Regions from separate parts of the Paenibacillus sp. LRG-1 genome, predicted to be linked through region 1. Evidence: predicted binding sites of a transcription regulator. Region 1 holds the regulator's gene; each other region holds the start of a gene.
What was found. Region 1 encodes Rex, which represses fermentation and respiration genes when NADH is low (regulators of the CRP and FNR family bind a similar motif). Its sites were predicted from a motif close to TTGTGAAATATTTCACAA; they were not measured.
Positions count from the first base shown of each region.

Region 2: a site for Rex is predicted at 1,436-1,453, ahead of lpdD (prenylated flavin chaperone LpdD). Genes of this name have one in related genera too.
Region 3: a site for Rex is predicted at 1,825-1,842, ahead of ACUUJN_RS01105 (phosphoketolase family protein). Genes of this name have one in related genera too.

Region 1 covers NZ_CM170126.1:3,540,449-3,548,530, forward strand. Annotated here, with positions in the region: gene ACUUJN_RS15655 (acetate/propionate family kinase) at 1-197, opposite strand, end outside; gene ACUUJN_RS15660 (3-hydroxyacyl-CoA dehydrogenase family protein) at 194-1,066, opposite strand; gene ACUUJN_RS15665 (AAA family ATPase) at 1,203-2,705, opposite strand; gene ACUUJN_RS15670 (hypothetical protein) at 2,698-3,231, opposite strand; gene ACUUJN_RS15675 (cell wall elongation regulator TseB-like domain-containing protein) at 3,774-4,298, opposite strand; gene ACUUJN_RS15680 (amidohydrolase) at 4,336-5,637, opposite strand; gene ACUUJN_RS15685 (redox-sensing transcriptional repressor Rex) at 5,624-6,277, opposite strand; gene dinG (ATP-dependent DNA helicase DinG) at 6,322-8,082, opposite strand, start outside.
Region 2 covers NZ_CM170126.1:4,392,454-4,400,535, forward strand. Annotated here, with positions in the region: gene ACUUJN_RS19390 (DUF4190 domain-containing protein) at 1-236, opposite strand, end outside; gene ACUUJN_RS19395 (hypothetical protein) at 460-1,047, shown strand; gene lpdD (prenylated flavin chaperone LpdD) at 1,059-1,406, opposite strand; gene ACUUJN_RS19405 (S8 family serine peptidase) at 1,591-7,098, opposite strand; gene ACUUJN_RS19410 (S8 family serine peptidase) at 7,665-8,082, opposite strand, start outside.
Region 3 covers NZ_CM170126.1:244,066-252,147, forward strand. Annotated here, with positions in the region: gene ACUUJN_RS01095 (glycosyltransferase family 2 protein) at 1-592, opposite strand, end outside; gene ACUUJN_RS01100 (GntR family transcriptional regulator) at 944-1,666, shown strand; gene ACUUJN_RS01105 (phosphoketolase family protein) at 1,961-4,345, shown strand; gene ACUUJN_RS01110 (aldo/keto reductase) at 4,624-5,466, shown strand; gene ACUUJN_RS01115 (PspA/IM30 family protein) at 5,650-6,309, shown strand; gene ACUUJN_RS01120 (TFIIB-type zinc ribbon-containing protein) at 6,336-7,370, shown strand; gene ACUUJN_RS01125 (TPM domain-containing protein) at 7,367-8,082, shown strand, end outside.

The sequences.
Region 1 (8,082 bases):
TTACGGATGGCTGTAGTATGTTCCAAAATCTCGCTAACTTCAGTGTATTCTTCTTTATTGGTTGGCTTATGCGTCAGAATGGAGGAATCCATACCGATGCGCTCTACCAATCCTTTTGCCAGAACGGACTCGTCCGTCATATCATACAATTGGTATTTCAGGGAAGAACTCCCTGCATTGATTACGAGAATTTTCATATCCGGTCACCATCCTTGTCGTACTTAAAGAAGCCTTCGCCCGATTTCACGCCCAGATTACCTGCACGCACCATTTTCTTCAGTACGATGGACGGACGATATTTCAATTCGCCGAATTCACGGAACATACGCTCCAGAGCAGCCAAAACGGAATCCAGACCAAAGCGGTCAGCCATTTCCAAAGGGCCGCTTTGGAAGTTATATCCGATTCGCATAGCGTCATCGATATCATCAGCGGAAGCCACGCCTTCTTGAAGTACATGGGCCGCTTCGTTAATCAGCAGACAGATAATCCGGCTTGTTACGAATCCAGGAGATTCATAAATCATGACTCCTTTTTTCTCCACTATCTCTTCCACGAACATTTTAGTGTTTTCAAATGTATCGTCCGAAGTTTTCAAACCACGAATAATTTCTACAAGATCAATACGGGATACTGGATAAATAAAGTGCATACCAATAACACGCTCAGGATACTTGGTCGAGCTAGCAAGCTCGGTCAGGCTCAGCGTGGATGTATTACTTGCAAGAATAATATTGCTTGGACACACATGGTCTAGCTCTTGGAACACTGCTTTCTTCTCGTCCAGATTCTCTGTAATAGTCTCAATGACCATATCACAGCTGCCGAGCTCCGCTAAATGGATTACTTTTTGAATACGGGATAAGATCAATTTTTTCTCAGCTTGAGTAATTGCCCACTTTTCCAGTTGTTTGTCCAGACTCGTTTCAATCATATTGTAGGCGTAGTCTAGTTTCTCTGGTGTCTGCTCTACCAGCAGCACATCGATTCCTTTGGACGCGAGCATTTCAGAAATCCCCTGTCCCATGGTGCCGCCGCCGATGACGCCGATTTTTTTAAATTGCATGATTCTTTACTCCACCCTTTCCTGGTCACTCTCATATATTGTATCCTTCTTTGTCGAAAAATACATGTTTATGTCCCAATAGATAATAATATCTTAGCACGGACTAAAAGTAAAAAAAAATAACCAGCATAAAAAATTATGCTGGTAATAAAGCATTTTCACTAAATTGACATCTAAATTGGTCTCCAGACAGAGTTTCTTCCTTCATCAGGATGTCAAGTGAGTTGTCGAACACAGGACGATGCTTTTCCAGCAGCTCCGAAGTTCGGGTATGCAGGTCAGCCATTATCTCGCCATTTTCCCGCATGAGTTCTTCTTTGGTTACCATTTCCATGTTAATAATGCCAAGTGAAGTCAAACCGGAAGTCATCATCGTATGGACGATGTTCAGCGCCTGCTCAAAATCATTACTTGAGCCGGTACTGCGACCGCCATAGTACATTTCTTCCGCCGTAGCCCCTGCGAGCGAGATCATAATTTGCTCCTCCAGGAACTGCTTGGTGTATAAATAATGCTCTTGCTGTGGATTGTGGCGCACATAGCCAAGCGCTTTCCCACGAGGGCTAAGTGCTACCTGGCTTACGCTACCGGGACGAACAATTTCGGCCATAATAGCATGTCCTAGTTCATGAATCGCTACACGTTTTTTCTCTTCCAAGGTCGATTCTCGGTCTGTCTTTTCACCCATCATCACTTTGTCAATTGCCATCGACAGATGCTTCTGCGCAATCATTTTCTGATCCTGTCTCATCGCATAGATTGCCGCTTCATTCATCACGCTCTCCAGCTGTGCGCCGGAAAACCCGTAAGATTCCTCAGCAATTTTGTCCAGATTTGCATCTTCCTGAATCGGTTTGTTTTTGGCATGAATTTTTAGAATATGAAGACGGCCCTTCTTGTCAGGCAGATCCACTTGAATATGACGATCAAAACGCCCTGGACGCGTTAAGGCGCTGTCCAGCATTTCTTTACGGTTTGTTGCCGCAATGATCAAAATCCGCGGTGTATCTGCGGAATAAATACCATCCATTTCTGTCAGTAACTGATTCAAAGTCTGATCATATTCTCGTTGCTGTCCACCCTCACGTTTACCACCAATTACATCGATTTCGTCAATAAAAATAATTGCATTTTCCTTCTTTTCCTTGGCTGCACGAGTACGCGCCTCCCGAAACAACTCACGGACACGACCCGCTCCAACACCAACGTACATTTCAACAAATTCACTACCTGAGGCTGCAACAAATACAGAATTAGTGTAGTGTGCCGCTGCCTTCGCCATCAGCGTTTTTCCTGTTCCCGGAGGACCAGTGAGCAAAACGCCTTTTAATGGACGGATACCAAACTTGGAAATTTCATCATGTCGATTCAAAAAATCCAGGGCCTCGCGCAGTTCCTGCTTAGCGCTTTCTTGCCCACCGATTTCCTCAAAAGTCAGCTTGTCCGGACCATTTTTTTTACGTTTACGCTCTTGCCCAGCACCTACGGCCAAACCGCCACGCGCATGCATAAGCATTAACAAGCCGCTGAACATCACGCCAGCAACCAGAAGAGGGATAATATTTACCCCAATAAAAACGAGAAATATAATGGTTACCGGCACAATGCCGATTAATATTTCCTTAATCCATCTAGGCATTAGGCCATACCCCCATTTGCTGAGATTGACGTGGCAAAACGATAAACTTGGTCGCTTTACCTTCGCTGAGTCGGATATAGACATTGTTCGAATCCATGTCGGTATCAGCTTTGATACCCGTCTTTTTCTTTTTCATCTGCTCAACTGTAGATGAAATTTGAGTATACTTTTTATTTTCCATCGCTTCGGCCACAGGAAACATAGCCTCAGACCACCATTGATTCAGTGCTGAATTGGAACGATCTGCGATATCCAACTTAATGGTGCGGCTGCCAATGATGGATTGTCCTTTTTGCTTAACCACATCGACCAATCTGGCCACATCCGCCTGCGGTTTGAGATCTAGTTTCAATACAACCTGATCCTGTTTAATATCTATTTGAGCGCTTGTCACGCCTGGATATTGAGATACCAGTTTTTCCAGAGGACTTTGCATTGTAACCTGACGGTAAATGAACCATCCCCCAAATAGCAGCAAAGCTGCCAAAACTGCCGCCACAACGATAGGAACTACACGCAATTTCAAACAACATCCTCCTCTCAAAATGTAAAACCCAGAAGAAACGGGACGAATGTCAACAAACAACCAAATTGCATGATCTTATAGTGATCAGCAATTCTTTTTTCTATCATTTTTGTCTATCACTTATAAAATATAGTATATCATAACGTATATCTAATATCGAAGGCAATGTGTGGAGGAGTTGTGATGAGGCAAAATCTTTGGTTATGGTGGAGGCGAGACGCTGCGTGTAGGATTTGATCTTACGATCGCTGTTGCCACCGGATTTTTTCGATTAGATTCTTATGGGGAAAATCCGGCGGCAAAGGCGAACGCTCCGCTTCTCCAGATTCAAATCCTCCACTCCGCTATTGCCCGCCACAAAGATGAATTTGACCTAGGAGAGAAGATGGATAGGTAAAGATGCTTCACTGGCTTTCAGCCAGCTTTACGGCATAGCAAAACCAAAAGACGTAAATACGAATTTTGTCGTATTTACGTCTTTTTCTTGAGCTTTTAATCATTTACTAGTCATTCATTCCACATTTGCCAATCCTCACACCAGCTCAGTTATTGGGCAAAGTATATTTCACACCCGTCGCTACCCCATCTGAGAAACGATAAAAGGTGTAGTAATGATGACTTCCATCATCGTAAAACAACTGCCACACATATTCGCCATTGAACACACTCGGCTGAAGCCTTACAATTTTTGCACCTGGAAGCTGCTGCTGAATTATTGCCGTCATTTTTTGCTCATCGACTCCGTTCTTCAGCAACTCGGTGTGAACACCGCTATTATCTGCGGCAGGTACGTTAGGTTGTCCTTCCACTTTTTGAAAAGGAACCCACACCATTATATTTTCATTCTGTGCATTTTTCCCTTGAACCACCCAGTATACCTGATCCCACACAGACTTCCATGTTTGAGTCGTGCTAACCAGACCACCTGATTGCTTGGCCTTAATGATAGCAGCATTTTCCTCAGCCACCTGGTCTTGAGTAACATAGGAATAATACCAGAAAATGCTGATCAGGATCAGTATCACGGCCAAAATGGCGACCGCTATCCACTTTTTCTTATTTTTCAAACCCGTGCTTCCTCTCTAAGGGGATGTGACACCTAAATTAGCGCGACAGCAGCCCTTCAAAGGCGGCTTGTGCCTCATGTTTGATACGTTCCTCGTCCATAGTCAGGCATTCGCCGTTTTTCACAACCTGGCGACCGTCTACCCACACATGAGCCACGTCCTTGGCGCTTGCAGAGTATACCGCATGGGAAATAAGATCTGTACGCGGCAAGAAATGTGCCTGATTCAGATCCAACGCGATAAAGTCAGCCTTGTTGCCCGCTGCCAACGCTCCTACTTCTTTTAAACCAATCGACTTTGCACCGTATTCTGTTGCAAGACGCAGCGCTTCACTTGCAGGAACTGCCGTAGGGTCACCGGATACACCCTTGTGAATAAGTGCCGCCAGACGCATTTCCTCGAACATATCCAGGTTATTATTGCTGGCAGGACCATCCGTTCCGAGAGAAACAGTAACCCCTGCACGCAGCAATTCAGGCACTCTGGCCACACCACTTGCCAGCTTCAAGTTGCTACCAGGATTGTGCGAAACCGCTACACCACTTTCAGCCAGTAAAGCTATTTCTTCGTCGTTCAAATGAACGCCATGGGCAACAAGCGAAGGACGGGAGAAAAAGCCAAGCTTATCCAAATGTGCAACTGGACGCAAACCGTAGTCGCGTATGTTTTGCTCCACTTCGGCGATCGTCTCAGACATGTGCGTATGCAGTGGCAAGTCCAGATCATGCGCAGCTTGTACGAATTTTTCAATAAACGCAGGTGGACATGTGTATGGCGCGTGCGGAGACATCATCGTTGTAATACGCCCGTCTGCTTTACCATGCCAGTTACGCGCAAAAGTCACGGCCTCAGCCAGCTTGATTCGCTGTTCTTCTTCCGAGCATAGTCCAATTGCTCCACGCATCAGACTTGCACGAATACCTGACTCTTCAGCTACACGAGCCACCTCATCCATATGATCGTACATATCCAGGAAGGTCGTTGTTCCACCTTTCAGCATTTCCAGCACAGACAAGGACGTACCCCAGTACACGTCCGTAGATGTAAACTTGGCTTCCATAGGCCACATTTTCTCCTGAAGCCATACTTGAAGTGCCAAGTCATCTCCATGCCCACGCAGCAGAGACATCGCCGCATGACCATGAGTATTAATCAGACCAGGTAAAAACAATAGCCCCTTACCATCGATCGCTTCCGTCTCTTCCTCACCCGCAGGCAAAGTCTCGCCAATATAAGTAATACGGCTATCCTCCACAATCATAAAACCATGGACTACCCCAGCTTCTGATCCATTTACGGCAAAAGAGCCGTTTTTAATCATCCATTTATTCACTGTCATATTGTGTTTCTTCCTTTCCGTCCTCCAAATAATAAGCGAGGCTAAGCAAATCAGTTGTAAAGTCTGTGGCATGAATCCGAATGTTGGCCGGTGCCTTGAGAGTAGTCGGTGCAAAGTTCAGGATCGCTCCAATTCCGCTCTCAATAAGCCTGTCAGCCACGTGCTGTGCTTCAAAATCAGGTACGGTAATAATCCCGATTCGAATGTTTTTTTCTTTCACAGTCGCTTCCAGTTCATCCATCGGTTGAACGACCAATGTATTGATCTTGGTCCCTACCTTATCCGGAAACGCATCAAATACTGCGACAATCTTCATATTGTCTTTTAAATAAGCGTTATAATTCGAAAGGGCTTGCCCCAGATTACCCGCACCGACCAATACGACATTAATTTGCTGGTCGATTTTCAGGATATGGCGTATTTTCTCAATTAGATAAGAAACATCATAACCGATACCCTTCCGACCAAAATCTCCAAAATAGGCGAGATCTTTACGGATTTGGGCCGGGTTCAAATCTAGCCTCTGTCCCAACTCTTGAGAAGAGACCGTAGCCACCTCCCGTTTGTGAAGTGCATTCAGATAACGTAAATATACGGGTAACCTCCGTACGACAGCCTCTGAAATTTTATCTGATTTCATACTTGCTCCCCCTAATTGTAACGAACATACTTAGTGTCCGTCCGTTATGCCTCTGTCTCCGGGGCGGATTGGAGCCATTCGGCGATGCGGGGCACCATTTGCTCCGATGGCATATGCTCCATTTTTGGTCCCGGTAACGAGTACAAAAAGTGCTTTCCGTAATAGGATTCGATCACACGCGTATCGTAAACGATAACGACCCCGTGGTCGCTCGCTGTACGTACTAACCGACCAAATCCCTGTTTGAAGCGAATGACCGCTTGTGGTACAGACAGCTTCATAAATGGATTCTTCTTCTGCTGCTGAAGCAGCTCGCTTTTTGCCTCCAGCAACGGGTGATTCGGCGGTTGAAACGGCAAGCGAACAATGGCCAGACAAGTCAGAGCCTTTCCTGGAATATCGACGCCTTCCCAGAAGCTGCTGGTTCCCAGCAATACAGAAGCTTTGGCTTCCTGAAAACGGCGGGTTAGCTTGCTGCGACTCCCACTGTCCACACCTTGTCCCAGCACAGTAATTTCGCTGGATGCTAAGGCCTCTTTGAGCGGCTCATACACTTGCCGGAGCATCCGATAGGAAGTAAACAGAACGAGCATTCTCCCCCGCGTCGCCTGAGCAGTCGCTCCTAGAGAGCTAACGAGCATATCTACAAAGTGTGCATCTCCTACACTGCCCTTCACGCTTGGGAAATCCCGTGGAATGACCAGCAACACCTGATCCCTGTAATTAAAGGGTGACGGGAGCTGCGAAGTCATCAGCCGCTCTTGATCTGCGGCCTCCTGCAAGCCGAGCTGATCGATCATGTACTGAAACGACTTATCTACCGATAAGGTAGCAGACGTCAGAATAATGCTTCTTTTTTTGTCAAAAAACATTTCTTTCAACTGGCGGCTCACATCGACGGGCACCGCATAAAATTGCAATGATTTACTACGGAATTGCCCACTCGCTTCGAGCCAGTATACGGTTGTTTCATCATCGAGTCGGATAAAAAAGCGCAAATTTTCTCGGATTCCCGCCAAATCCTTGAGCAGACCCGTGATATCTGTAATAAGGCTATCTGCCGCATAATCGTCATGTTCTTCCTTGACGTCCAGCATCAGCTTGTCGCCCTTGCGCAAAATTTCGCTCATCGTTACATATAGCTGATTTTCCAAAGCCCCCGCCTGATCCCACTTTGCAGGCTTGGCCGAAGGTTTGAGACGGGAAGAAAACTGTCCTGTTTCACCCGGTGTCGCATCGCTTCGCTCTGGCAACATGCCAAACAGCTTGTCGCTTAGCAGGTCCCAAGTTTCCTTAACCTCTAACACGAGCGGATACAGCTGGTCGATGGTTGAGGCCCAATCCGCCGACTTCTCGTGCCCCGATTTCGCCAACTGTTGACGAAGTGAAGGCAGTTGTCCATTCTTGCTGTCTTTGAACAGTCGCGTCAGTGTATGCACGAGTGTGAAATATTTCATATGCATACCTAGGTGCTTACCAGCTACTTCCTCCAGGTGATGAGCTTCATCAATCACCAGATGTTCATAGCTCGGCAACAACTGGTGACTGGCTTTGACGTCTGTGAACAACTTAGAGTGATTCGTAATAACGACATCCGCTATTCCTGCTTCATGGCGTGCACGATGATAATAGCATTTGCGGAACCATGGACAAGAACGACCAAGACAGGACTCTGAATCACTCGCCACCGTTTCCCAGAAATCCCCTCCACGGTTGCTCAGGTTTAGTTCTTCATCATCACCGGTTTCTGTTAGCGTCAACCAGACGATCATTTGAGCCGCTGTAATTAAATCTTCCTTTGGTGT
Region 2 (8,082 bases), 850 kb from region 1:
CCTTGCTCGCCATGACGGTTAATTTCCTTCAAGGAAAGACTGGACAAAATAATACCCACAATTCCGATAATCAACCCGATATAGGGAATGACAACAGATAAAATCCCGAGCACCATCGAGGCAACAGCTTTACTATTCGTAGGTGGAACTACTGGGGGCGGGTTAAATGGGGCGTTATAATCGTTCGTCTCCTGAAAAGGATCGGAAGATCGAGGCTCCTTGTACAAATCACTCATCTGTTAAATTCAACTCCAATAAGTAAAATAGCAATTATATAAGTTCTAGGGTACCACAATCTTACAAATCAGGACAGTACTTATTTGGAATTTTTAAATTAGAACGTTAAAAAGAAGAAACCTAGCGATATTAGCACTTTTTGAGGTAACCGGGCATACAGTATTTTACCTGTTACAGATCAATTGCGCTCCATGAGAGCATCCTACCAAGGAGGTCGGAGCTATGCTATATCGTGCAACATCCCGCAGAAAGGGCTCGCCTCACAAACGTTTAAATGCAAACACACTTAGGATAATATCCGCTGCCATGCTGCCATTTTACAAAGCTATTGCAACTCGCCGTGCTTTTGCAGTTCAATGGTCACGAGCTGTCGTTCAGGGCAACTTGGATCGGATGAAATCCCTTCTCTGCTCAGTAGCGCCATTTGCCGCCAAACAAGGCTTAGGCACGAATGGCATCGGCTACTTTATTTCCTTTTTAGCTCAGCCACCGATGCTCTATTATACGAATGGAACGACGATTCCACCGGGGACTGTGCAGTTTACGTTTGAGCCGAGAGTTCATCGCGCCATTGCAAAAGCCGTTTTTCCGCTGTATCGCGAATTGGCACGCAATCCATGTTTTGCTTCTGCCATTGCCAAAGCGATCAACAGACAAGACCAGCGTGCAGTTCATGTCATGATCCGTAGTTTGATTCCATCCTCTGCGCTGAAATCCGTACAAATTGAGGATGATGGCTTTGCATTGCTTTTTAAGTATCCCTTTAGTAAGTACCCATATCGCAATCTGCTCTTTCGGGAGTTCACTTAAAAAGGTCGCTACTAGCGTTCTTGCTTGAGTTCTCCAATGAGCTCTTTCCCCAGTTGTATAGCCATATCTGTCAGCACTCGGATTTCATCCTTGGTTGCATGATCCAAATGTGCCCCGCAGCAAATGGCAAAATTGCCTGCAAACTCTTTTCGCAAGCGAACTGCAATTTCTTCGGTAATATAAAACTCCTTGTGATTTTGCAATTGCACAGTTTGAATAGGCTCGAGTCTGGCCCCTGCTGTAATCGTTCCCAAATGAGGCTGATCACCGCCTGAAATGAGTACAATGATATCTTCCCCCATAAAATAGGCATCCAGCACAAGACGGATACGTCCGCTTTCTTTTTGCAAATGAATCAATAGGATCCTCTCCTGCTAAAAAAATATTATTGTGAAACGATTCACTTTATAGAGTTCTACTCATTGTACCGCTTCTTGAACGGTTCGACAATTTAAAAATGGCCCACAGCAGCCTCTATAAACCGTGGCTTGCTGTGGGCCTTCATTGTTATTCTAAAAGAAGCATTTCCTTTCCTACTGGCTGTTAACGGATCGTGATCGTATGCACAGTCTTACCACTTGCGCCGTCATTATCCGTTACCGTTAGCTCTACGGTATACGTTCCAGCTGTGGTGAATTTATGCTTCACCTTGGAACCGACCGCCGTATCGCCATCGCCAAAATTCCAGCTGTAACTAACGATCTCACCGTCTACATCACGGGAAGCTTTGGCGTTAAATTGTACATTTTTGTTCTTCTTAGCTGATTCATTAGCCTGAATAATGGCTACCGGCTTCTCATTGGATGGATTCGGATCAGGGTTCTGTCCTCCACCATTGGCTACATACAATCTTCCCAGTGCCTCCGTCTCCACTTCATTTCCCGCTGCATCCCTTACCCGGATCACGATGACTCCGCCTTCCAGATTCAGAGAAGATGAAGTGAAATAAGTACCTTCATAGTGGCCTGACGAAGTTTCATTTAATGGAATATCGTTGCGGCCCAAAGTGGACAGGTTGAAAGGCAGCTCCACATGGAAGGACGCCTCCAAACCGGATGCACTGTCAAAGGATACTCGTACCGGCTGCCCTGGAGTAATACGCACATCCTCAGCAGGGCTAATGTTTTCAAGCTTCGGCAGAGCTGTATCGACATACACCGAGCGCGTAACACTTGTTTCGTTTTCGGCAAGATCCTTGGCCGTCACCGTAATTTGATTTTCACCTTCGTTGATAAGCAACCGCTTGTTAAAGCTGCCGTCACTTCCAAATTCAGCGGGCTCACCATTAATCGTCAATTCGGTGAGGAACTCGTCATACACGGTACCGACTACACTGACTACACCCGCGTTTGTACGGGCCCCTTCATCAGGTGAAGTCAGGATCAGACCCGGTTTAGTCTGATCGAGTGTCACAACCACCGTTTCGGAACGATCCGTTAATTTGCCGTATACCGCTGCTTGAACACTTAGCGGATTAGCTCCTGGTTGAAGATCAACCGACAAACTGAAGTGGCGATCCTTCACTTTCGTTGTGCCAGCCAGCTCCTTACCGTTAAAGAGCTGAATATCGGCTCCTTCTGCCGGGGAAGTTCCTGTTACGGTAATCGACTCTTCCTGCGTATACGTAGCCTTCGTAGGAGTCGTAATCGTTGGAGCATTCACCGGATATCTGACGATAGCCCGGATCATGTAATTCCCTTCCTCCTCAGGTGATTGGCTCCATGCGCCACTTACACCTTGCCAGCTGCGAAGTGCATTCGGGCCACTCTCATCTGTAGCAAGACCCGGCGACTGTGTGCCTACAGCAGACTGTGTATATACGATGTAGAAGTCACCTTGAACCGTCACCGGTTCTGGAAGCTGCACTGTCGTCCATTGTGACTCATCCCGCACGGCAGTCCCGTCGAATGGACCAGCCAATAATCGTCCAGGCGCTCCTGCCGCACCAGAGGCGTCATAGACAGAATATTGGAATGCCGTTCCTCCCGGATTCGGGAAGGCAGAGTTCCAGAACAAAAGCGATGCTCCTGTCACTTGAGCCACTTCCGATTCAGGCGTCATTCTGACTGCCCATGAATTGCCTGCCGCGTTAAAGGCTCTGGCATTTTCTCCTGTCCCGTCATCGTAGGCGATGCCTCCCTGGAACCCGATGAAAGGTTTCAACGTGACATCCGCTTCCACGCTACCATTCGGAGGAGCAATAACGGATACACTGTCGCTATAATAATTCTCAGCTGAAATGGACAATGTGTATGTTCCTTCCAGCACGTCTAGCGTAAATTCTCCAGCCTCATTCGTCTCTACCGGAGCAATACGTGCATCCTCCAGCACCAACACTTTCGCTTTTTGGATCGGTTCACCGGATTGCTTGTCGGTAATGACCCCGTGAATCGTACCGTGAGGTATGGCCTGAAGGCTAAAGTTTGCTCTAATGACTTTGTTATTCTCAATCGTGACTGCTTTCGTTTGAGGCACATAACCATAGGCTTCAGCCTTCAGCGTATAGTCGCCCGCTACATGGGTGAAGCTGTATTTGCCCGTGGTCGGATCCGTTTTCACCGAACGTCCGGTTTCCAATACCGTAACCGTAGCGCTGGCTGGAAGACTGTCGAGCCCGATACGTCCACTATCCACCGTTGTTTCTGCCGGCTTCACTTTCTCCTGGAATTCACTCTTTTCAGTGCTTGTAATTTTGTACAGTGGGAATTGTTCTTCCGCCTTTTCCAGCTTGATATTCGACTCAGGTACGATGTCCTTGGTCACTGTCGCAGCTGGAATACCCAACACACGGAAATCGTCAATGTACCAGCCGTTCTTGTTCACACTGTTATCCGATTTCAAACGGAAGCGAATTTGGATCTCATTGCCGGTGTAGCTATCCAGATTGTAATAAACCGGAGTCCACTTTTTCCCATTCGTATTGTGAGAGAACTTGCCCAGCTCGCTCCACGTGTCGCCATTGTTTTTGGACACTTCCACATAACCGTAATCATAGCCGGCCTCAATTTCAAACCAGTGATTGAAGGTCAGTGTTGCATTGCGTACAGCCTGTAAATTAATTTTTGGAGAAACCAGCGAAAATTCAGCTCCGTTCTCATAATTGCTATCAAGATCGGTTGCCCATACATTTGGTCTGGACACTGCGCTTTCTGGTCCTACTTCCTTCGGAATGCCACGTTCCCACTCATCCTTGGTACCGGAATGAGTCCAGCCATTATCCGAGCTGCCGTCAAAATGATCGCTATACAGCGTATCCGGCACGTCTACTCTCAGAGAAGCCTCATTCGACTTGATTCCTTCATTGCCACTATAATCCTCAGCCGCCACTGCATAATGATAGGTCGCTCCACCGACCGTGATGGTATCTGTGAGTGTCAGTGCTGAGGTTGTACCGATGGAAGTATAATTTTTGCCTGATTGGGTAGAACGATACACCTTGTACTGCTTCACATCATCATCGGAGGAAGCATTCCAGGCCAGTGTGACGTTGCCCACAGTATCGGCTTCAGCAGTCAAATTGCTCGGCGCAGCAGGTGCAACGGTGTCTGGCTCCTGAATTGACAGATCGTCAATATACCAGCCATCTTTCACAACCGTATTGTCACTCGTAAAGTTGAAGAGGAGGTATACCTTTTGACCCGCGAATGCCCGCAAATCAAGATATTGTGTTTTCCAGCCGTTGCTGGTGCCAGTAAACGATAATACCTGCTCAAACGCATTCTGATTGTTTGTGGTTGCTACGTATACTTTGCCGAAATCAGAATTGTTTTCAAGATCGTACCAATGCTTGAAGCTGACCAGTGCCCCTTTTGAGCTCTCGGTCAGATCAATCGGAGGGGCCATAAAATAACTGTTGGAGTTGGCCTGATATTGGCCTTCGAGATTAGTCGCGATGACCTTTGTACCCGAATGTGCGCTTTTAGGGCCGCTTGTCGGAGTTCCCCATTTCCAAACACTGCCCTGTCCACCGATATTAATACCGGCAATGTCTTTTTCAAAGTCTTGTGTGTAGCCTGGTTTTACGCCTTTGGAGATTTTAACCTTGTATACTTCAGTTTCAAATCCGTTATTACCGTAATCATTTACACGAATATAGTATTCCAGACCAGCGCTGTCCACCAAAAAAGTCGGGATGGACGCTTGATATGTACCATCTTTGCTGTCGCCGGAGGTCCGTTCCAACGGAATATATACATAGTTTGACGTACCTGCTGTTTTGGCAAATGCCTCAACGGCCGTCACGCCGACATCATCCGTTACATGAGCAGTCAGAGGTATATCAATACCCTCGAATGCCGCTGCGGGCGGTGTATGCTCGAGAACAGGTGCTTCCAGATCGTCGCCACCCGTTACAACTTTACCAGACACGGAGCCCAGACCTTGCATGACCGAACCGACTGCATCCAGCGCATTAATGACACCATGTCCGTAGCCATTGTTTGGCGAAGTAGGATATGTGCTGTCCGTGCGCGGTGTAGCTGTGTTCATCAAAATTTCCTCAAGCTGGTCTACGGTAAGAGAATGATTCGCTTGCAGCAACAGAGCTGCAAGGGCCGCAACATGAGGTCCGGCCATAGAAGTACCGTTATATCCGCCTTTATAGCCGCCACCAGCGACAGATGACCGGATATTAACACCCGGTGCGGAAACTTCGGGCTTCACCTCACCATAAGGTGATGGTCCTAACAAGGAGAAGCTGGCTAGATTATCATTGATATCGGTGGCTCCAGTAGCGAAGGATTCCGGATAGTTCGCCGGATTGGCTACCGAAGCAGGTCCGCCCGGATTGGAAAGAGAGGTATTACCTGCGGAGAATTCAGGGAAGATTTGAGCATCCCGCCATGCCTGAACCACAGGCCGGAACCATTCATCAAGACCCGGTCCGCCTCCCCACGAGTTGTTCACTACGTCTGGAGCAAGCTCGGGATGAAGATTCCCTTGGGCATCTTTTGGCGCAAGCAGCCATTGACCGCCATCCAGTATAATCGCATCCGTCGTTTCCGGATTAAAAATCCGAACCGCAATCCACTTCGCACCAGGTGCAACGCCAACTCGGTTCGTTCCGTTTTCCTCAGAGCCGACCATCGTGCCCATCGTATGTGTACCATGGGAATCGTCTTCCTGATCGACCGGAAGCGTTGCATGACTATGCGGATCGTACCAGCTCAGCTCGGGATTCACGACATTGCCTGCCGCGTCCAGACCCCGCCATTTGCGATGAAGGGCCGGATGTGTATAATCTACACCTGTATCCAGATTGGCGACCACGATTCCGGTTCCGTCGATTCCTTTTTCCCACACTTGTGGTGCGTTAATATGGGATATGTTCCATTCCACCGTAGATGGGTCTACATCGTTCTTACCTGCATTGCCAGGCTTAGCCGATGTTTTGCCATCGTCCTTCTCCAGCTCTACAGCTTTCTCTACCGTCGTAGACTTCGCTGCGGCTGCTGTCACTGTTTTAGCTGTTTCAGCCGTTTTGGCATTTGCTCCCTCTGCTTGCTTGTCAACCGTCACCTTTTGCAGATAACGCGTTTCATTCGGCAAGACTTTATCGACCTCAGGCAGCTGCGAAATATGATCCAGCACCTCCTTGGTGCTTGTTACAGCCAATGCATTGACAATAAAAAAGCTTTTATATTCCTTCACTCCGCCGCTCTCTGATTGCTTATCCAAATAATTTTCAAGCCCATATTGGGTTCTTGAAGCCGTTTCACGCAGAGAACTGATCACATGGCTGCGTGCAGCCATTTTGGCAGCGGAAGGTGTTATTTTCTCAAGTGAGGCCTTTTGAAGAGCATTTTTGGAAACCTTGTTGGTGTCTACCTGTTCTTTTAATTTGACCAGATAGGTAACATAGTTATTCTCCTCAAACTGTTTGGTCAGTTTCGGGGATACCTTCGCGGTCGTGACCTTATGCGAGGCGGATTTCAGCTCCAGCTTGGAGCCATCTGGTGTGTTATTCGCCAAAGCGGGTTGAACAAAGGAAAAGGCCATTAGCAAAGATAGTCCGATAGATAGTGGTTTCTTGAATCGTTTAGGTTTAATCAATTACTTCTCCACTCCTTTTACTAGGTTTAATGTTTCTGGAATAACCTGTACAGAGTAAGACCTCATACCTTACACATCAAACACACGGGTTGCGCAACACGATGTGGTTGGCGACCACCTCCTTCATAGAATATAGAGGCACAAAAATATTTGGCTGTTCATAGGTAGCAGTACTTCATAGGTGAGTTTGCAATCCCAATAGAAAAGCGATGAATTCAGTAGAAACCAAGGAGAAAAAGCAGGAGAAATTCGAAGAAAAACATGTTATATCATTACATTTTATATTAAAAATTGATATATAATCATATATTATGGAATAGTATAAAGTTATCAAAACAGATATACAAGTCATTTTTTTGCATTTTTCTTGAAATTCTATGACTTTTATATTCTTTTATGTACGAAAACCCCTTTTTGCGGCTACGTAATAGTGCATTACACGGTTAATAGGTGTATGCAATCTCTGTACAAGCCGCTCAAAGGGATATTCGGGGGTCTTTCTTAATCCTATCTTTCGCTCTATATCTTGTTCATTGGAAGTCGCTTATAGGATTTTTGCAAAATCCTCACTTAAGTACGGAGTTCACCGCAGCAAGCGCGTCGATCAGACCATATCCGTAACCATTGTTCGGTGAAGTCCGATACTGGCTATCTGTCAGCGGCGTCGCTGTTTTTGAAATAACATCCTCCAGTTGATCCACAGTCAAAGATGGCTTGGCCTGAAGCAGTAATGCCGCTAATCCAGCAGTATGCGGGCCTGCCATAGAAGTACCGTTCCATCCCCCCTCATACACTCCGCCCGGTACAGAAGAACGGATGTTTACACCAGGAGCCGAAATTTCAGGCTTCACTTCGCCATAAGGAGAAGGACCGCGCAGCGAGAAGCTGGCTAGCTTGTTGTTTACGTCCGTGGCTCCTGTCGCATAAGCTTCCGGTAGATTCGCCGGATTGGCTACAGACCCAGGTCCGCCCGGATTGGACAAT
Region 3 (8,082 bases), 2.7 Mb from region 1:
TGGCAAATTGTTTCTGCGTATTGGGGGGGACTCTTGTGGGACTAACTACTTTAGACAGTGCACCCGTTTGGTGAAGGATATCTTCAGGGGTTATGATTGGAGTAATTTCGTTCGCTGCTTCATAGTCAGCATTCCATAAGTTGGACTGCGTAAGTATGTTGCGACATTGTTCTTTTTCTTCAGGAGAAAAGTCAGGGTAATAATGGGTAAAAGCATCGTCCCATGAGTGAGGAATGCCTGAGAGCACAGACTTGGGATATTTACGGTGATAACGGCTCACGATCCTAATGAATTCCGGTAATACTACAAAGTCAGCGTCGCAGAAGATGATGTATAGCCCTTTTGCACGGCGCAGTCCCAAATTTCGAACGGCAGATCGACCGCGTTGTTCCTGATGTGACACATAGATAAGAGGATAGGATGCTTTGAAGCCTTCGACCATTTCTTTCGTTCCGTCTGTAGAACCGTCATCAGCTACAATGACTTCGAATAGTTGCTTTGGATAGGTTTGTGTCTCAAATGAAGCGAGTGTGAGCAACAATTGCTGGGCTCGATTATAGGTTGGAATGATGACGCTGTAGCGGATAGCCAATATGATCTCCCCCCACCATTCTTATTAGAAAACGTTTGAACAAGATGAATAATAACAATGTATTCAAGGATTTTAGCCTGGTCTAGTCAAACATCCCTCAAGGTTCGAAACAGGCTTGGTCTTATTACTGATGCTAAGGTGGGGGTTCTGTATTTTCTGCTGTTTTGCAGGTGCGTTCAGTGGTGTTATATATGTGTAATCATGGTATTATGCATAGAGATGTAAAGTAAAAGCGACGGCGCTTCCTATCCGCTGAAAGCCCGCTCAGCAAACAGAAACAAACATGAGATGAAATGGGCAAGTTATGGTAAACTATATAGAGTTATAGAAGACCTGAAAGAGGAGTACTATATGACACAATTTGTCTATAAGCAAATTATTGACGATCTCAAGATGAAAATCTTTGCGGGAAAGTTTGCAGATATGAGATTGCCAGATGAACGTAGTCTTAGTGAGACTTACCAGGTTAGTCGTAGTTCAATTAAACGTGCTCTGACTAAAATGGAGAATGTCGGAATTATTTTCAAAAAACAAGGTTCCGGGACATTTATTAATCCATTATACATAAGAAATGAATCTATCTTTAACTACGAAGGCTCTAATCTAGGGGTCACTGATAATTTTCAAATGCATGGTAAAAAGCCTAAGATCAAAGTATTGAGTTTTGAGGTCATTCCGCCAACGGAAGAATTACAGCGCGATTTGTTCTTGGAGACTCATGATTTTGTTTACAAAATTGTTCGCTTACGTCTGTTTGATGATGATCCTTTTATGATTGAAACGGGCTATATCCCCATTAAAATTGTCCAGAATTTAAATCAGACAATTATCGAGGGGTCCATTTTTAATTATTTGGAAGACTCCCGGAACTTGGCCGTCACCAAATCTTTTTTATCCATTTTTGCAGAACCGTCTCAAGAGAATGATCAAAAGCTGCTACATTTAAATGAAAATGAGCCTGTAGGTATTATGGAAGGTGTGTTCTTTTTAGATAACGGTACGCCATTTGAGTTTTCTCATATGCGATTTCATTACAAATATTTGAAATTTAATACCTTTGTATCGGTTCACTAATGATAAGACTGGAGAATTCTCCGGTCTTTTTTTTATGGTTTTGAAAAAAGGATTGAAGCCTGCAATTACCTCGTTTATTACAAATTTTATTGGTTTATACTTCTATATATTTTAATGTAAGAGCTTTTTTACTGTCTTTTTAATTTATATTTCATAGTATGTTCAAAATTTCACAAAATTGGACCGTATCACTTGTGAAAAAGGTTGAATTAAATTGGGGTAGCGTTATGATGTACATGTAGATGAAATTTCCGGAAATAAATTACAAACAAAACTACTTAGGGAGTGGACACAATGTCATTATCACCCGTGTTAGCAGATTATTCATCTAAAACATATTTGGAAAAACTTGATGCATATTGGCGTGCAACGAACTACATTTCAGTAGGTCAGCTTTATTTAAAAGATAATCCTTTGTTGAGAGAGCCTTTAAAAGATTCAGATGTGAAGGTTAAGCCTATTGGACACTGGGGCACAATTCCGGGTCAAAACTTTATTTATGCACATCTAAATCGTGTTATTAATAAATATGATTTGAGCATGCTTTACATTGAAGGTCCTGGTCACGGCGGCCAGGTTATGGTTTCAAATTCTTATCTGGATGGTAGTTACACTGAAATCTATCCACAAATTACGCAAGATATCCCAGGTATGAAGAAATTGTTCAAGCAATTCTCTTTCCCTGGCGGTATTGCTTCACATGCTGCTCCTGAAACACCTGGATCTATCCATGAAGGTGGAGAATTAGGTTACTCCCTTTCTCATGGTGTAGGTGCCATTCTGGATAATCCTGATCTGATTTCGGCTGTTGTTATTGGTGATGGCGAAGCTGAAACGGGCCCATTAGCCGCTTCGTGGTTCTCTAACCGATTTATCAACCCCATCACGGATGGTGCAGTGCTGCCAATCTTGCACTTGAATGGCTTTAAGATTAGTAACCCAACGATTATGTCTCGTCAATCGAAAGAAGAATTGACCTCATACTTTAAAGGTTTGGGTTGGGAGCCGTTCTTTGTTGAAGGTGAAAATCCGGATCACATGCATCCAGAAATGGCGAAAGTATTGGATACAGCCATCGAGAAGATTGAAGCTATTCAAAAGAATGCGCGTGAAAATAATGACCTTACTCGTCCGGCGTGGCCGATGATTGTATTCCGTTCACCTAAAGGCTGGACAGGTCCGAAGGAATGGGACAACGTGCCGAATGAAAATTCATTCCGTGCCCATCAGGTTCCAATTCCGGTTGATCAAAAAAATATGCAACACGCACCTGCTTTGTTAGAATGGCTGAATAGCTATAGACCAGAGGAATTGTTCGACGAAAACGGTCGTTTAAACTCTGAGCTTGCTGAAATCCTGCCTACAGGCGATAAACGTATGGGAATGAACCCTGCTGCGAATGCGGGTAACCTCATTAAAGACTTGAAATTACCGGATTTCCGTAACTATGCGCTGGATAATTCCGTACCTGGTAAAGTGATTGCGCAAGATATGTCGGTTTTAGGGAAATACGTTAAAGATGTGGTTCTTTTAAATGAAGAAAATCGTAATTTCAGAATCTTCGGACCGGATGAAACGATGTCTAACCGCTTGGCTCCTGTTTTTGAAGTAACCAAACGCCAATGGATGGACCAAATTATTGAACCTAATGATGAATTCTTATCATCCTATGGCCGCGTAATTGATTCTCAATTATCCGAACACCAAGCTGAAGGATTGCTGGAAGGTTATGTATTAACAGGTCGTCATGGTTTCTTTGCAAGTTACGAAGCCTTCCTGCGTGTGGTTGACTCGATGATCACCCAACACTTTAAGTGGCTGCGTAAAGCAACGGATCAAGGATGGCGTGCAGATATCCCATCATTGAATGTCGTAGCAACCTCAACAGTGTTCCAACAGGATCATAATGGGTATACACACCAAGATCCAGGTTTGTTAGGTCATTTGGCTGATAAAAAACCAGAATTTATTCGGGAGTATCTGCCAGCGGATGCCAATTCATTGTTGGCTGTTTTCGACACCATTTTAAATGACCGTCAAAAGATCAATTTGATTGTTTCGTCTAAACACCCACGTCCACAATGGTTTAGTGCTGATGAAGCGAAAGAATTGGTGGACAAAGGGTTGAAGATTATTGATTGGGCAAGTACAGATCAAGGTGGGGAACCTGACCTTGTCATTGCTTCTGCTGGTACAGAGCCAACTATTGAAAGTTTAGCTGCGATTTCCATTTTGCATGAAAAACTGCCTGACTTGAAGATTCGGTACATCAACGTGGTAGATTTGCTGAAACTGAGAAGTCAAAAACTAGACCCGCGTGGATTATCCGACGCCGAGTTTGATCATTTTTTCACAAAAGACAAGCCAGTTGTTTTCGCTTTCCATGGTTACGAAGGTCTGATCAAAGATCTGTTCTTTGATCGTCACAACCATAACTTGCATGTACATGGTTACCGTGAGAATGGCGATATTACGACACCATTTGATATGCGCGTATTGAATCAGATGGATCGCTTCGATCTAGTGAAGGAAGCTGTTCTAAGCTTACCTGACGCTGAGAAGTATACCAACATTGTGGATGAAATGGATGCTACGGTTAAGAAACATCATCAATTCATTCGCGAAGAGGGTATTGATTTACCAGAGGTAGAGAACTGGGTATGGAAAGGCTTGAAATAAAAACACAGACACTTCAACTTTATGTTGGACAACCAAGCCATCAAGCATGAAGTGGAATATATGATCTGGTAGTGGTATACAAGTGCCTGACCCCTTTGACTTCAAGTATGATTTCAATGGGGATCAGGCGCTTTTTGATTTAGCACACAGAGAACTTGGTAGAGAATTTACAAGCTAGTGGGTATATACATATATAGGGAACGAAATGAATTTCTATATTTTGCCTGAGGATTAAAGAGGTGTTATGGTATATGAGAATAGTAAAGGAGGCTGTTAATATGAACCATCAAATTCCGGAGAAGGTATTGAATGATGGCACTAAAGTGCCCGTCATTGGATTTGGGACTGTTGGATTTAAGGGTGCAGATGGAGTACAGGCGATTACCGGCGCAATTGATGCAGGTTACCGTCTGATCGACACAGCGTTCAACTATGAAAATGAGGGGGCTGTCGGGAAAGCGGTCCGGCAGAGCTCTGTGCCCAGAGAGGAATTGTTGATTTGCTCCAAACTACCGGGTCGCCGACATGCTTACCAAGAAGCCATTGTAACGATCGAAGAGTCATTATATAGAGGAGGTCTGGACTATTATGATCTTTATCTGATCCATTGGCCGAATCCCCAAATTGATCGATATGTTGAAGCCTGGCAGGCGTTGATTGAGGCGAAGAAAAGGGGCTATATTCGTTCCATCGGGGTCTGCAATTTTCTGCCCGAGCATAATGAACGTTTAATTCGGGAAACAGGTGTCGCCCCGAGCATCAATCAAGTTGAATTGCATCCATTGTTTAATCAGGAGCACCAGCGTACAAAAGATGCTGAACAGGGCATCGTGACCGAATCGTGGAGCCCCTTGGGGCGTGGTCACAGCATACTGGAGAATGAAAAGATTGGGGAAATTGCTGCTGCTCATGGTAAAACGACTACACAAGCGATTTTACGTTGGCATATCCAACTTGGAGCGATCCCGATCCCTAAGGCCTCTTCTTTAAAACACCAGACGGAGAATTTGGATATTTTTGATTTTGAGTTGTCTCCAGAGGAAATGAACGTGATTTCGGCATTTAGCAGTGAGGATGGGCGGATATGGGGTCAGGACCCCAAGTCCTATGAAGAACTATAATCAGGAACAATAAATAGAAGGGTTCAAAAATCTGTCGCGGGTTTTTGGACCCTTTGCTTTTATAATAAAACGAACACACATCCGAAAGTGATCAGTGGGCCAGTATATAGAGCTATGATGAACATTTTTTACCGGATTTGATGTATGATATGGTGGGATGTAGTCCTTTCGAAGGAGGTCATCATGGGAATTTTGTCGAGGTTTAGGGATATTATGAAAATGAATGTTAACGCCTTAGTGGATAAGGTGGGAGACCCGGAGAGAACCATTGACGATTATATGCGGAATTTAAACAGTGATCTAGGCAAGGTGAAAGCGGAGACGGCCTCAGTGTTGGCTGATGAGAGAAGGGCAAAAAGAGCACTGGATGAATGCAAAGCCGAAATCAAAAAGCTCCAGCATTATGCCAGTAAGTCTGTGGAAGCTGGTAATGAAGAGGAAGCTCGAAAGTTTCTGGAGAGAAAAGGTTTGCAGGCGGAGAAATTGGAACAATTACAAACGTCCTATGATTTAGCTTCGACAAACGCCGTAAATATGAAACAAATGCAGGAGAAGTTGGTGTCCGATATGGGACAACTAGAAGCGCGGCGCGCTGAACTTAAAGGGAAGATGGCGGTTGCCAAAGCACAGCAAACCTTGAACTCTATGGGCAGCAAGAATTCTGCTTTCGAAGTTATGGAAGAACAGGTGAACAGAGCGTATGATGAAGCGATGGCTATAGCCGAGCTTCGGGCAGGAACGAAGGACGACCTGGATGCTTTATTTGCACAATACGAGAAGAGTACGAATGCAGAGGATGAACTGGCTGCGATCAAAGAAAAAATCAACCATAAGGAATCATAACAGTATCTACATGAAGAGGTGAGCAGATGCCGGTTATCGAATACAAATGCCCAAACTGCGGCAGCGGCATGGTCTTTGACGGTGAGACAGGGATGTTATCCTGTCATAGTTGCGGAAGAGAGGACAATATCGAATCTATTCCTGATCCTCTGATAAATCGTATTTTTTCAGAAGATGAGGCCCATGAGTATCATTGTAATAACTGCGGAGCAGTGATTATGACCGAAGTGGAGACGAGTGCAACGGTGTGCAGCTTTTGTGGTTCTGCCGTGGTTCTCGGGGATCGACTGACTGGCAAGCTGGCTCCAGCGCAGGTTATTCCTTTTTCAATCAGTAAGGAAGAAGCCATAGCTGCTTTCAAAAAATGGTGCAAGAATGGCCGTCTTACGCCGAACCGGTTCATGATAGCAGACCGAATCAAGGGAATAACCGGGATGTATGTGCCCTTCTGGTTATATGAATTACATAATAAAATTGAGGTTCAAGGTGAAGGTACCCAAGTGAGAACCTATACGAGCGGAGACTACGAATATACGGAAACGAAGCATTTCGATGTATATCGGAAAATTCGTTTGAATTATGTAAAGGTTCCAATTGATGCTGCGGAGAAAATGAACGATGAGCTGATGGATAAATTGGAGCCTTTTCCATACGATCAGCTAAAACCCTTTAAAACGCCATATCTAGCAGGTTATATTGCGGAGAAGTACAGTTATAACGAAGAAGAGCTTTTCCCGCGAGTTAAAGAAAAAGTGAAGGAATATATTGATGCTTATATTCATTCTACGGTGTCAGAGTATACGGCCGTGAGTTATACGGAAAAGCAAATTGATACTACATTAAAACAAGCGGATTATGTCCTGCTCCCGGTGTGGGTCATACACTATGACTATAATCAATTGGAGCATACGTTTGCTATGAACGGACAGACGGGCAAGGTAGTCGGTAGGCCTCCGATTAGCAAGTTCAAAGTGACGGCTTGGTTTGCAGGCATTTTCGGCATTACTCTCTTTTCATTGAGATTAATCACTTGGTTGATGATGGGAGGGGGATTTTATTGAAAAAGCATAGAGCGATTATAGCCGTTTTGTTGTTCTTTGCTGCTTTTCTGGCAGTTCCTATGGAAATGAAGGGCGAACCAGCAACGACAGAAATGAAGCCATTGATTTATGATGAAGCGGGTCTGCTCAATCAGGAAGAGTATGATGTGTTGAACGCTATGGCTAATCAATACGGAGCGGAAAGAGAAACGGACATTATTATTTATACTACTCTCAATCCCGACAATATGGATGTTATGAAAATGACGCAGGACTTTTATGATGACCATGGCCCTGGGTATGACAGATCTCATGGGAACGCGGTCATTTTAACGATGGATATGAGAAATAGAGAGGTGTACTTGGCCGGATTTTATAAGGCAGAACGGTATCTGGATGATGACAGGCTTACTAAAATACGCCATGAGATTAGCCCGGACCTGACGAACGGCAACTATGGGCTTGCATTTCAAAAGTATATTCTGAGTGCGCACAAATATTTGGCCATCCGTCCAGGGGTGAATCCAGACAGTATATTTTTTAAGGGCTGGCTTCATTTGGCGGTTGCCCTGGGATTGGCGGCGATGATCGTGGGCAAGATGGTTTCCAATTCTGGCGGTCGGGTTACGGTAAATCGGCAGACCTACGAGGATTCGAACGCTTCAGGAGTTCTGGAGCATCGAGATCAGTATCTTCACACAACGACAACGAAACGGAAGATTGAAAAGAGCAG